Regions from separate parts of the Alkalinema sp. FACHB-956 genome, predicted to be linked through region 1. Evidence: predicted binding sites of a transcription regulator. Region 1 holds the regulator's gene; each other region holds the start of a gene.

Region 1 (4,673 bases):
AAGCGTTCATCCACCCGTTGCACCGGAATTTCGGGCAAAGCTCCTTGAAATTGTTTCTGCCAAGCCTTTGAACCCGTTTGATCTCCCAAAACAATCAAACGCACTGGGTAATGCTGGCACAGGGTTTCCACCACGGTAAGGGCTTGATCCACAGCAATGACTTCATGCACTGGAGGATGGCCGTGATCATCCACGATCGCCACCCCACATTTATCCCGTCCGGGATCAAACCCTAAGTAGTACATATTGCCTCGCGCCTCTCCATCACTAGTTCTGCGGCTGGCCGTGCGGGTCACAGCCCTAACGACTAGTTTGCAGCACCGTTTGTCCATTCTGAACTGCAATCAATTCTAGACGCATCGGCCCCGCCGTATAGGTGACATCCCCCGCGATCGCGCGAATTTCAATCGAACTATCGTACTGCCGGAGTCCATCAATAAACTGAATCAGCGCCTGAATCCGACTGACCTGCACATTATCGGAGAGCAATCCAGCTCGCTTCGCCCGGAAAATCGAAGCCGCCACGAGTTTGTTAATACGATCTTGAATCTCTGTGACAGTCATCTTGGACGGATCCAGAGAAGTGGTGGCCAGGACATCCCCAGGCCGATAAATCACTTCATTACGCACCACATCGGCAAACACCGTTACCTCTGTTTTTTCGCCCAATAGGTAATTCGCCGCCGCCAAAATTCGCACAAAGTAGTCCCGGCCATCGCTGATCTGGCGAGCTAACTGATCCACTTCCGATCGGGTAATCCGCAAAATTTGACCATTGCCATCGACCCCCGGTTGCAGTGCGCCCTGTGCCACTCGATTGGCTTCCCGCAGGAGTGCATCCACCGCCTGGTTGGAGGCTTGGGGATTGGTAATGCGCACCACCCCTGACGCCAGCACTTGGTTCCGCAAAATCGCCGGGGTGCCCAATCGCAGACGCTGAGCTTCCTGTTCCAGTTTCTCCACTTCACGGGCCAGCGCAACCTGCTGATTTTCCAAAGCCCGTAGCCGTTCTTCCCGTTGGGTAATGACGGTATCTCGGGCTGCAATGTCCCGATCGCGCTGTTGAATGATTTTGCTGCGTTCTTCAATTTCTTGATCTCGGGCAGCAATTTGGGCTTTGACTTCATCCCGCTGGGCGGCTAACTGTTTTTGCTCAGCTTCTAGTTCCAGAATTTCGGATTTTAGCGCGAGAGCTTGCTGGGAAACCGAGAGTAACTGTGCCTGCACGACATTGCGTTGCTGTTCGACCTGCGCCCGTCGGGCTTCGGTGGCCCGTTGCAGGGCAGCGGCATCCTTGAGGGAGTTTTTGACCCGATCGAGCTGCGCCTGCACCTTGCCCCGCTCCACTTGGGACTTATTCAACTCCGCCTCAACATTTTCTTTTTGCTCGGCGGTCTTACCCAGTTCAGCCTTCGCTTGATCCAAATCGGTACTCGCTCGCCGTAATCGCCGCTGAATCACCTCAAAGTTGAGAATCATGTCGCGAAATTGCCGATTAGCCAGCAGTAAAATGCCCAGCGTGGACGCTGAGATCAAAATCCCGGTCAAAATAGTGACAACGACAGCCGTCTTCTTAGGGCGGAGATTAAACAAGCTCAGACGCGCTTTGCCCACTCGGGTTCCAATGCGATCGCCCAGCGTGGCAATGACACCCCCTAAGATCAACACCGCCAAAATCAGGATATACCCGCTAGACATTACAACTCCACCACACCTGCCGCTGGACTAAAGGTTTCCAAACGGCTCCTACCAAAAACTATAGCCAGTCTAAAGCCTATTGACCGTTCTAACAGGACTGTTCTGACAGGACTGTTCCCCAGGGAACCTTAGGGCAGTGGGATTCTCCCGCAGAACTGGATCCGGTGGATCAGCACGTCGGAACTGGACTATTGGGAACTGGACTATTAGGAACTAGACTGTTTGGAACTGGGATTCTAGGTGAATTGCTGACTAAGCATGACGGGATTATGAACCGTGATTTTCTTTTTGTGAATAGAAATCATTTCATCCTGCCGCAGATCCCCAAGTAAGCGAGTCACTGTGACGCGAGTGGATCCAATAGCTTCCGCGATCGCCTGGTGGGAGAGCTTGAGATCGATCGTGATCCCGTTTTGTCCCGGCACCCCAAAGTCCCGGCATAGGATCAGCAAAAAACTCACCAACCGAGATCCCATATCCCGGTGAGCCAAGGTTTCGATCATCATCTCCGTTTGCAGAATCCGGGATGACAGCCCCTTGAGCATCCACATGGACAGATCAGGATTTTCCTTCAGGGCCTTTTCTACCTGTTCGATCGGTACCGAAAGCAGTTCCACCGGCGTAAACGCCACCGCGTGGTAGAAGCGATCGGCTTTTTGTCCCGTAATCAGCGATAGGACTCCAAATACACTGTTTTCCCGCAACAGCGCGACAGTGATTTCTTCCCCCGCTTCATAGACCCGAGATAACTTAACAGCCCCTTTCTGGAGAAAATAAACCCGTTCAGCAGGATCACCCGGAAAGAAGATTGTCTTACCCCGCTCGAAGGTTTCCACCATCGGCGGATAAGCGTTTCCACCCATTTGGCGGAACATTGATGCGAGCGACTTGTCTGGGCTTATTACCATCTTCCCCGTTCCTAACGCCGTTCTACGGAAAGGCCAGTAGAGTTAGCTAACTACACAATCAAGGGGTCAACGTTCAAGAGATCCGCTAAGAGATTAATTCCGATGAGAATCGTTTCTGTAAGATTCACTCTGTGAGCAATTGTTGACTTGAGACCAATAAAACCTACCGATCGAGGAGTTTTTGTAGCAAGAAATACACTCCACTACGCTTTCTACTAAGCTTATGGGCAATTTAGCTGAGCCGGAGTCTTCAACGTTGAGTTTTATTGAATTAGCACAGGTCTAAGTTCGCTCTGAGTTGAATCATCTGAGTTGAATCAGGAGGCTGCACCTAAACTGATCACAATCCATCCAACCAGGTTCATCTAGTGCAATGTAAAGATAGTGCAATGTATAAGGTGGACGAACGATGGCGAAAACCTGTGCTAATTCGCACGGGGTATTCCGGTCACCATTACCTTGATCACACTGAATCCTGATCACACTGAGGCACTCTGATCACACTGAGATTGTCAATATCTTACTCCCAAGTTTTGGCCCCTGCACAATTTTGTCCAGTTAGCGCATCCCCACCCAAGACCGGGCTTTGGGCACTTTAGGCCGCAACGATCGCGGTGCACGACCGCAATGGCCGGAAATCTCCCTAGGGTCGCCTATTCCATGGCTGACCATCTTTGAGTATTCTCATAAATGCTCTCAACGTACATGGCTATGCTGAATCTGAGTGGAAAAAACGCCCTGGTCACAGGAATTGCTAACGATAAGTCGATCGCCTGGGGCATCGCCCAGCAACTCCATAGGGCCGGAGCCAACATTGGGGTCACCTATCTGCCGGATGACAGCGGCAAGTTTGAGAAAAAGGTGCGGGATCTGACCGAGCCGTTGAATCCCAGTTTGTTTGTGCCCTGTAATGTCCAGAGCGATGAGCAAGTTCAAGCTACCTTTGATGCGGTGAAGGAAGCTTGGGGACGGCTAGATATTCTGATTCACTGTCTGGCCTTTGCCAATAAAGAAGAATTGAAAGGCAACTTTAGCGCCACCAGTCGGGAAGGCTTCAAGTTGGCCCTGGATGTCAGTGCTTATTCATTGATTCAGATGGCGGGGGCGGCTAAACCCTTGATGACCGAGGGCGGCAGTATTGTCACCCTGACCTACTACGGTGGTGTGAAGGTCATTCCGAACTACAACGTTATGGGCACGGCCAAGGCAGCCTTGGAAATGAATGTGCGGTATCTGGCCCATGAACTCGGCTCCCAGGGCGTTCGAGTCAATGCCATTTCCGCTGGCCCCATCCGCACCCTGGCCTCCTCTGCGGTGGGTGGGATCCGCGACATGATTAAGCATGTGGAAGAGGTGGCTCCCCTGCGGCGCACCGTCACCCAGTTGGAAGTGGGTAATACGGCGGCATTCCTGAGCAGTGACCTCTCCAGCGGGATTACAGGTCAGGTGATCTATGTGGATTCCGGGTACGAAATCATGGGGATGACCGACAGCCGCGTCGAGTCCTAACCCACCCCTGATTAAGTTCTCATGCAGGTTAAATCCCCGTCAGGAAAGGCTCGATCGCCAGTTCCACGTCGGGGAAGGCTAAGAGCCGAATGGGGCCTTGGGAGAGGGTGGTCATTGACCGATAATCCTCTCCTTGCGGGTCTCGATAAATTCTGACTTGGCGAGCTGCCAGGTGAATGACCCAATAGTCGGGAATCCCGGCTTGGGCATAGAGTTGTCGTTTGATGCCAGTATCTTTTTTCCAGCTGGTATTCGCGTATTCAATCAGGAGGAAAATTTCCTCTGGATAGGGATGGCGCTGGGTTCGATAGAGCGATCGCTGGGGCAGGACGACCGCAATATCCGGCTGGGGTTCGGAATTTTGTAACGGTAAAGTAATGGGTTTTGTTTCACGAATTAAGGCAAGATCGCCCAGTTTCGATCGAAGATAATCGGCGGTATCGGTACACCCTTGGGCATGATCGGGACTTTCGGGTGACATCTCAACAACGGCTCCGTTCAACAGTTCAACCGATCGATCGGCTAGCAGCCCCACTTGGATCATGTGGTGATAGTCGG
Region 2 (4,673 bases), on a different contig from region 1:
AGCGCGACCCCAAACCCAATTGCTGTAATCGGTGCCAGCCAGCCAATGAACCAGAGTCCGATGATGATCCCAGTGGAGATCGCATGATAAATCAACCCTGGTACGAGTGATGCAGTTCTGGGCTTACGCAGTTTGACGGTAAAAATGGAACTACTAAAAAACAGCGTATTGAGGAGCCACAACCCCAACACAGATAGCGTCCAGGTTCCCGTTACAGAAACATAGGCGACCGGTGCCGCCAAACAAACAGCCGCAAAGGTGAGGAGTTCGTTGGCAAATGATTTTTGTTGCCGATAGAAGACCGAAACTGCATCAATGACAAGAGCCACGATCGCCCCCAGGTACAACCAAAGTAACAGGGGCGTTTGCAGAGATAGGTAAACCGCAGTGCCGAAGGCAATGCCACCATAAAAACCACCCCAAATCAGAAACCGAGGTTTCCAACTGCGGCGCTGCTTAATCTGGAGCGTCAAGGGATGCTCAGCTTGAAACCCTGCAAAGGCACAGATGAGTGCCAGGGTCGTTGCCCAAGTCCATTGCTGGGCAGCAGCGGCACCCGTCAGGAAGGACACAGATAACATGACATAAACCCCATGCTCTGGCGAGAATATCGGGTGATACCAGTCTGGGGCACGGGAAACAGCCTTTTCAGACTGGGCAGCAGCAGGTTGTGAGAGGTTGGGTTGAGAAGGTGTCATAAACTAGATGGCCTGCGCGATCTGTGACTTGAGCCGTTCAAAATGCCCTGCTATTGCCTGGTTCGTTTTTTCAGACAATTCAGCATTTGCTGTCTCACAGCAAATGCCCAAAGCTCAAAATTGTCCGAAGTAATTGTACCGCCTGAAGGTTTAGCTTTCTGGATTGCCATAATTTTCTGTGTTTTATCATCCATACTGTTCACCGCTCTGGAGGTATCCTTAGGCTGGCAAAAATCTGAAGATTTAGAAACATGAATTATGCAAAAATTACATCATCTTAATGTCTTAATTGCATAAATATTTTCAACTTGAACTATGCTCTCGGCTGAATCGGTTTCAGCAGTTAGTTCTAATCTCCCCATGCTTACTTTTATCGAAAATGCTGAACGCATTCATCATTAATGTCCGACTTATTTGCCCTCTCAGTCGATTAAAGCCAGTGTTCATCCCTATTTTCCCTGCCATTCCTCGGCTAACACACTGAAAAGGAGTTGATCATGGAGAACTCCATCCAGAAGTTGGTGCTGCCGCAGACAACCATCTTGCCGAAACCCTAGCGATCGCAGTAACGCGATCGAGGCGTCATTAAATGCGCCGGTATCGGCCATGACCTTGTTCAGCCCTACGACTTGAAATAGGTAATTGATCAAAAGCCACAACCCTTCTTTTGTATAGCCTCGGCGGCGGTAGTCTACCCCCGTGAAGTAGCCCACCCCTACCGATCGATTTTTCGGGTTGAGGTTGTATAAGCTAATCTCGCCGATGAGTTGATGGTCGGTGGTGCGGCGGATCGCAAATACTGAGAGAACGCCCTCCTGTAACCGTCGTTGGCGGTCTGCTAGAGAAGGGTGTTGAATGGCTTTAGATGTCAAGTAGGAAACGTCGATCTGACTTTTCCATCGGTGGATGATGTCGAGATCTTCCAGTTGCAGCAGGGCTAAACAAACACGCGAACCTGTTGGGATGTGCCATTGGCAATAATCCAACTTTTCAGCATCAAGCATAGCTAGAAAGGAAGATCCGCTTCTTAAAGTCGCGGACTACCTTTATGACAGTCCGCCCAACCGAATTCCGGCTCCGATGACAACAAACAACACGGCCAGGGTAGTTACACCAACAATATGATAAGCCAGGGAATTGAGGTTCTCTTTGGTCAGGTTGGGGATGATGAAGAACCGGGCATGAATCGCCAGCGCTAAGGTTCCCAGCAAGCCAAGCAACTTCATTCCAATATATTGCGACAGGTACGAGTCGAACGCTAAAAAGTTCTGGAAACCAGGAAAGTAAGTCCAGGTAAGCCATAGCCCGGTAATCACTTGTAAGAGGAGGGACAGTAGCCCAAAGCCCTCGAAGTGTTCTTCAAATTGATGGATGCGATCGTGGTCACGGTTTTTTAAGGCTTGAGGGAGCACTGTGACAGCAAGCACCAGATGTCCACCCGTCCAAACCGTCGCTCCTAGAGTATGTAGAATCACCAAAAGCTTGAACAGCATAAGCGTTTACCGATGAATGTTAATTATCAACTATGTCAGGATTTGTTAATTTATTCTGGGCTGTCTCGCAGATATTGAGCCATTCTGTAAAAATAGATACAGAAATCATTTGACTTACTTCTTCTCGATCTCACTGGGAAAAAGTAACTTGGTGAGTTCAGTGACTTTGAGCTGGAGAAAGCCTATGTCCCTTCAGACAGCCTTAGATTATGCCCCAGCATCCCCACTAGAACGGGCGATCGCTGCTGGTTGGAACCCCGTGTGCCACATCACCTACAACCGGGATACCTGGGTTAGATTGCTCCAAACCCTCAGTGACTATGCCTTTGATGAAGCGAAATTGCTTTGCCAGGAGTCGCCCACAACCTGGGTTGCCTGGGTTCCAGATCACGGGGAGATGATCTTAGATCGCAGCGCTTTCTATTGTTAGGTCGCACAGGAAGGATCTCCACTCTGCACAAGTTAGGAGTGACGGTTTTTGAGGCGATCGGAGTGAGCATGAAGAATACCGAATCACTCATTGACTGGGATGAAATGTTTGAGTACTTACCAGGGACTACGGTAGAACTCAAAGCAGCACCAGGGATTTTGTATCAAATTGATTATTACGAAGCCATGCTGGTGCCTCCTATTTGGTTAGTGAATGATCCGCGTCCACGATATCCCCATGAGTTGCGGATTGTGTCGCGCCGAGAGGTGCAGGTCTGTGAGTTGAAACCTCAAGCTGCAACGGTGTGACGATCGAAGCAGTTTGAGGCTATTTTAGGTTTGGCTAAAAGGCTATTTGTTGTTCCAGGGCGATCGCACGCGGAAACAGCACATTATTTTCCTTGTGAACGTGCTGGTGCATATCTTGCTCAAAGGTGTGCAAGGCATCGAGCAGCGCCCGATAGGTATTGCAAGCCCACTCTGGCGGAGTGAAATCATCGGTGAGTTGCCGCAATTCGCGCAAGGCTTCCCCAGCTTCATCGTGTTCCAATTCCATGCGATGAATCGGATTGGCAACGGTGCCACAGTGGAAGGTCGGCAGGGTGTCGCTGGCTTCTAACTGCCGAATCATGGGAAACAGGATTTGTTCTTCTTTCATCAGGTGGGTTTTCAGTTCTGCTGACAGCGCCAGAAAAATGCCTTTGACTTGAACCAATCGGGGTTCTTTGTCGCCATGAACGGCAGCCACTTTGGTCACCATTTTTTCTAACCGAGGCAGCTCGGTGTGGAGGTAAGCATGATGGATGCGCTCGATGTGATCGGCTAATTCCGTCAAGGAGAGATCCGTGAGGTTCACCTCTGGCGGGGGAGTTGTCGCCGCCCAGGTTTCTAGCTCAGTCAAGAAGGTTTGTGGATCAATTCCCCGCTTGGCACACGCCTCGGCTAGGGTCTTTTGCCCACCGCAGCAGTAATCGACCTGAACTTGCTCAAACAGACGCGAGAGGGCGGGGTGATCACGGACGATAGCGCCAACTGTGTCATTGATTTGAATGATCGTCATTCTACTTTTCTCCTTTTAATCAATTCGGGAGACCTATGCGGTTGAGAAGGACAGGTAGCCCGATCGCAAAGCGAGCTACCTATTTAAGCCACTTAGTGAACGGAGGATTCTGCCATTAGATGATCGGTCGGCTGAGCTTGGGTTGGTTGGTGGAAAATGCCCACCACAGCTCGCCCGACGCAATATACCAGCATCATCGCTCCCACCGTGAAGATGATGTCTCCGGGGATGCGGAGCCACACCGTCCACTGCATCCAGGGGGAACTGATCACCTCAGCACTGCGGGCATACCAAGTGCCATGATTGACTGATTGCACCAGTTGATAGAAGCCGTTAGGAATCAAACCGCACACCATCATCACGACCAGTCCAGTATTAATCCACCAGAAGGAGAAGTTGAGGTTCTTCTCATCCCAGGCGCGATCGGGGGTAATTTCTCGCAGCGCAAACAGCATCAGGGCGATCGCCAGAGAACCATACACGCCATAGAGAGCAGAGTGGGCATGAATCGGCGTGGTGTTCAACCCTTGAGAGTAGTAGAGGACGATGGGTGGGTTAATCAAGAACCCAAACACACCCGCGCCCGCTAGATTCCAGAAACAGGTGGCAATAAAGAACTTGAGCGGCATCCGATAAAATCCTTGGGCTTCCTGGGAAAGCTTCAATGACTTCACCACTTCAAAGCCAATCAGCGTCAGCGGCACCACTTCTAGCGCTGAAGCAACAGACCCCATAGCGGTGATAAATACGGGTGTTCCGGCAAAGTACAGGTGATGCAACGTGCCAATCACACCGCTACCGAGATAAAGAATGGTGGTGAGATAGGTGGCACGTAGGGCGGAGGAACGCTTGAGGAAACCAAGCTCACTACACAGGTAGGCGATCGCCACGGTTGCAAATACCTCAAAGAACCCTTCGACCCACAGATGCACCACCCACCAGCGCCAATACTCCGCAATACTTAATGGCGTATGGTTGGTGTACATCAATCCC
Region 3 (4,673 bases), on a different contig from region 1:
CACAGGTGAAACAGCATTCGCGTCTGGAACGGGCAAATCCAGTGGGGCGAAGTCTGGAACCGGCGTGGGGGCAATCAGAGATTGAGCCGTCAGGTTGGCATGCAGTTGCAATAAGTCCGGGCGGGAGTAATGCCCCACGGAGTCCATCATCCGTTTGCGCTTGGTGATCAGGGAGAAGTCAAGGTCAGCGATCGCCATGCCCTCTCCCTCGGTCACAGGCGGACACAGGTGATTCCCCTCCGGGCCAATAATTGCCGTATTACAGCCGTTGCTGAGGAACCGTTGCAGCTTTTCATCCGGGGTAATTTGCCCCACCTGTTCCGGCGACAGCCACGCCGTGGCATTGATCACAAAACAACCCGATTCCAGGGCGTGGTGGCGAATGGTCACTTCGATTTGATCGGCAAAAATCTGCCCGACCATCGACCCAGGAAACTGAGCACAGTGGATTTGTTCGTGCTGGGTCATCAGGGCAAAGCGAGCCAGGGGATTGTAATGCTCCCAACAGGCCAACGCACCCACCCGGCCCACGGCGGTGTCCACCGTTCGCAATCCGGCTCCGTCGCCTTGCCCCCACACCATGCGCTCATGGTAGGTCGGGGTTATCTTGCGCCGTTTCAGTACCAGGGTGCCATCAGCATCAAAGATCAGTTGGGTGTTATAGAGGGAGCCGTGATCGCGCTCATTGACTCCCAAGACAACGACGATATTGTGGGAACAGGCAGCCTGACTGACGGCATCGGTGGTTGGCCCTGGAATCGTCACGGCTTCTTCGTACAGCCGCATGTGCTCTTTGCCCATCAGGACGGGCGGTTGCACAAAGGAGAAGTAGGGATAGTAGGGCACAACGGTTTCGGGAAAAACCACCAGTTGCGCCCCTGCCGAGGCCGCTTTGGCGATCGCCTGCAAGACCTTCTCGGTTGTGCCCTCGCGGCTAAACAGCACTGGACTGATTTGAACTGCCGCTGCACGAACAATGCGTGAATAATCCATGGGTGATTGGAAGAGTAAAAATCCTAGAGTGTCCAGGTATCGAGAATGAAGGCTCCATCTTTGCGATGCAGCAACACCAAATCCAGCACATCCAGCGGATTGATCGGGCGAATGCCAGGAATCAACGAGGGTTCGCCGTGACCATACAGGGCTTGTAGCGCAAAGCGACAGGCATAGACTTTGCCACCTTCGGCCATAAACTTGGTCAGTTGCTCGTTGAAGTTTTGGTGACCCGGAAAGGCAGCATCACCGAGTTTCGGAAATCCTCGCTGCACACCCAAGGTTACACCGGGGCCATACAACAGCACTGAAGTCTCAAAGCCCTTGCGCTGTAGTCGGGTGGCTTGCAGCAAGTTAACAAAACCAATTGAGCCTTCAAAGGCAACGGTGTGGAAGGTCACCAGGGCTTTTTCACCCGGTTCGGCTTTGACATCGGGAAAAACCTTTTCTTCGTAATCAACAAAGAAATCACCCGTTTGATGCGCTGGGGCAGTCACTTCAGCCATAGTTGCTTCCTTTTGTTTTGCTGGGTTTCCAGCCCCATTATGAGGTTGTCAGAACGGGGATTTGTATCTCCAGTTACCGAGTCCAGAAGACTACCCATAGCGTCAGGTTCGCGATCGCCAATGGGCTGAAGTCGGGGAGATCGGCCTGTCATCCCTGTTTAAATCGATAGGCGATCGGGACTACGAACCCAGCAAAAATTCATTCACCACACTCCAGGCATTGTTAGTGGAAATCCGTCGCCGTGCCGTCAGGTAATCGGCCAGATGGACCGCATCCCGTGCAATGCCGGAAAATCGCCCCGAACCCCAGGTATACAGCCAGGGCAACCCCAGGAAATACAGCCCCCAGAGGGGCGTTACGCCGCGCTCATGACTGGGATAGCCCTTACCGTTAAACACGGGCATATCCACCCAGCTATAGTCGGTTTCATACCCCGTACACCAGATCACAGTTTGGATATTGGCAGTTGCCATATCGATCGCGGGTTGCTCCTCGGTGGGATGCCAAACGGGCTGGTAAGGCGGTTCGGTGGGGGCATCCAGATGGTTTTTGGCAATGAACTTGTCAATGGTCTGTTTAATGCTTTCGCAAACGGCATCGGCTTGGTCTAAATTTTGCTTCAGGTCGGGATTAAATTGCAGTGCTGTCCCGTCAATCCGCTGTAACCGTCCGTGCAGTTGCATTCCTTCCTGGGCAAACTGCCGTAGGTCAATCTCCCGCCCACCATCCCGTCCGGTGAGGTAATGGTTGGCCTTGGCGCGGACTTTGTCCTTTTGGGGATGCTCGTCAATTGGTAAGTCGTAGTACCCCATCTGATCTAACCAGTCCACTACATCTTTACCCCGGTAACGACGGGGCGATCGCGGCGCACTGCCCACACTCAAATGCACCGTCCGACCCGCCAGATGCAAATCCTCGGCAATTTGGCACCCCGATTGGCCAGTGCCCACTACCAGCACGGCTCCCGGTGGCAAGGCATCTGGATTTTTATACTCCGATGCGTGAATTTGCTGGACGGTGGACGGCAGTCGCTCTGCCATGCGGGGAATTTTGGGTCGATGATAGCCACCTGTAGCAATGACCACCTGATCGGCGGTGTAGCTGCCGATCGAGGTCTCCAGTTCAAAGCGATTGTGGGTTTCGTCTTTCCACAGCCGCGATACCGCTACACCTTCGCGGATCGGTGGCTCAAAGGCAGCGGCAAAGGCTTCGATGTACTGCACAATTTCATCTTTCACCATGAATCCCTGGGGGTCACTCCCCGGATAGGGAAATCCCGGTAGTTGACATTGCCAGTTGGGTGTAACCAGACAAAAACTATCCCAGCGTTTTTCTCGCCATGCATAACCAATTTGATTTTTCTCGAAAATCAGATGGTCAATGCCCCGTTCTTTCAGGCAATAGCTCATGGCTAACCCCGCCTGCCCACCACCAACAACGACGACTGAATGGTGACTGCTCATAGGATACAAAAGCCTCTGTTGTGCAACTTACAGCCAGCCTAAAGTTGCGATTTATGCGCCTTTGTATCTGTGAATACGGAAGTTCCAAGTCTAGCGATATGGGTAGGTGGCAACTAAATCCATCCCTGTTGAATTGCTTGATAAATTGCCTGATAGCGGGTGCGAACCTGAAGCTTAGCCAGGACATTGTTGAGATGGAATTTGACGGTGCTTTCGCTGATGAACAGGTGTTCGGCAATGTCGCGATCGCGGTGCCCCTGGGTTAATAACGTGAGAATTTCCAGTTCCCGTTCCGTCAGTTCACTGGCGCGAATACCCCAGGTTTGCCCCTGCGTCACCGCCTCGACGACCTGCCGCAATTGCTCTGGTGAAATCGATAGGTCAACTTTGGCCTGAATTTTCGCTGGACAAACTGGGGTAGTGGCGATCCAGATAATTTTGCGATCGCCTGCAATCGTACTCGGCTGATCGGTTAGGACGGGGGCATTGCGATCGCGGCAGGGGGTTAATCCGGCGGCTCTGGCAAGTTGGGTGCAGGCCAGTTGCAGGACGGATGCAGTACAGGCAATTTCTAGCCGCAGATCGGAGGGTTGTTGGCGATAGGGAAGGGTGAGTTGAATTTGCAGTGCCCGTTGGTTGGAGAGGGGTTGGGTGGTGAGTTGCCCCCCCAACCCGGACGCGAGAAGTTGAATTTCGGCAAGATGGCCATCAATTAGGTCGGTGGCGGCTGGCGATGGGTTAGAAACGGTGATCTCTAGGGATACACCTTGGTCGTCATACAGGAGTCGGGTGTAGGCGGCCTGGTTGAGGGTTTCCGCTAGTTTGAGCAAAAGATAGTGGGTCGAGAGGTCAAGGGTGCGTTCTGTCCCCAGCATGGTCAACCGCGACCCACTGAGAATTTTAGCGATTTGGTCGGAGAGGGGAATCTCGCTGCTGCTATGCCCCACGGCCAGTTGCCAGTTGTGCTTTTCTGTTTGGTATTGGATGGCAGTGCTGAGGGCGACGGTGACTAGGGTGCTGAGGGTGGGCAGCACTTCCAGAAATTCTGGTTCGAGGGGATGGTGGCTGAACAGGGCCAGTACGCCAATGACGCGCTGACCGATCGCGAGGGGATAGCCAGCAAAGCCGCGAATTTGGTGGGCGATCGCCCATTCCCGATTGCCCACCCAGGGTTCTTCTGGCAGGTTGTTACTCAAAAAGGAGACGCGGTTTTGGGCGATTTTGCCCACTTTATACGCCCCCATGGGCACGCGGCCAAAAAAGCCATTGGTGTGGGTGTACATGCCCGATGAGGCGACCAACCGCAAGAGGGTTTGATTGGATTCTAATAACCAGATGCGGGCAAAGGCGCAATTAAATCGCTCAACTAATCCATCAGTCAGAGATTGCGCCAGTAATTCTGGCTCTAGGCATCCCGCAAATGACTGGGCAATTTCGGTGGCTTGCTGCAAGTCAAATAGCAGGTGCGCTGGGTTAAGCAGGCTATCTGACGAGGTGGGCATTCGAGGTGGACTATTGTTGGCGTGGGGCGGCAGAACCATAGTCTCTATTGAGGCGTAGTTCTGCATTTGGCTGTGTATCTACGGTTACAAAGCTAAGGTTCTATGTGCAGTTGGCGGGGAAGAATGCTGATGTATTCGCCTGGAGTATATTCGCTCGGGGGTGGGGTGGGAAGGGGTTGGCTCCAGAGCAAGGGTTCGGCAACTATCG

Evidence for each region. Region 1 encodes NtcA, which controls nitrogen genes in cyanobacteria. Its sites were predicted from a motif close to TTTGTANNNNNNNNTACAAA; they were not measured.
Region 2: H6G21_RS16290 (CopD family protein) is a predicted target of NtcA. The motif match lies at 2,275-2,294, and genes of this name have one in related genera.
Region 3: H6G21_RS05685 (MSMEG_0569 family flavin-dependent oxidoreductase) is a predicted target of NtcA. The motif match lies at 3,024-3,043, and genes of this name have one in related genera.

The regions. Positions count from the first base shown of each region.
Region 1 is NZ_JACJRC010000008.1:160,246-164,918, forward strand. Features, by position in the region: gene H6G21_RS11515 (pre-16S rRNA-processing nuclease YqgF) at 1-332, opposite strand, end outside; gene H6G21_RS11520 (DUF3084 domain-containing protein) at 301-1,698, opposite strand; gene ntcA (global nitrogen regulator NtcA) at 1,935-2,606, opposite strand; gene fabI (enoyl-ACP reductase FabI) at 3,318-4,115, shown strand; gene H6G21_RS11535 (Uma2 family endonuclease) at 4,144-4,673, opposite strand, start outside.
Region 2 is NZ_JACJRC010000015.1:108,678-113,350, reverse strand. Features, by position in the region: gene H6G21_RS16300 (YwiC-like family protein) at 1-698, opposite strand, end outside; gene H6G21_RS16295 (GNAT family protein) at 1,148-1,702, opposite strand; gene H6G21_RS16290 (CopD family protein) at 1,745-2,191, opposite strand; gene H6G21_RS16285 (hypothetical protein) at 2,376-2,621, shown strand; gene H6G21_RS16280 (hypothetical protein) at 2,690-2,929, shown strand; gene ric (iron-sulfur cluster repair di-iron protein) at 2,964-3,680, opposite strand; gene H6G21_RS16270 (nitric-oxide reductase large subunit) at 3,773-4,673, opposite strand, start outside.
Region 3 is NZ_JACJRC010000003.1:111,809-116,481, forward strand. Features, by position in the region: gene H6G21_RS05675 (Nit6803 family nitrilase) at 1-993, opposite strand, end outside; gene H6G21_RS05680 (MSMEG_0572/Sll0783 family nitrogen starvation response protein) at 1,017-1,499, opposite strand; gene H6G21_RS05685 (MSMEG_0569 family flavin-dependent oxidoreductase) at 1,680-2,963, opposite strand; gene H6G21_RS05690 (LuxR C-terminal-related transcriptional regulator) at 3,077-4,504, opposite strand.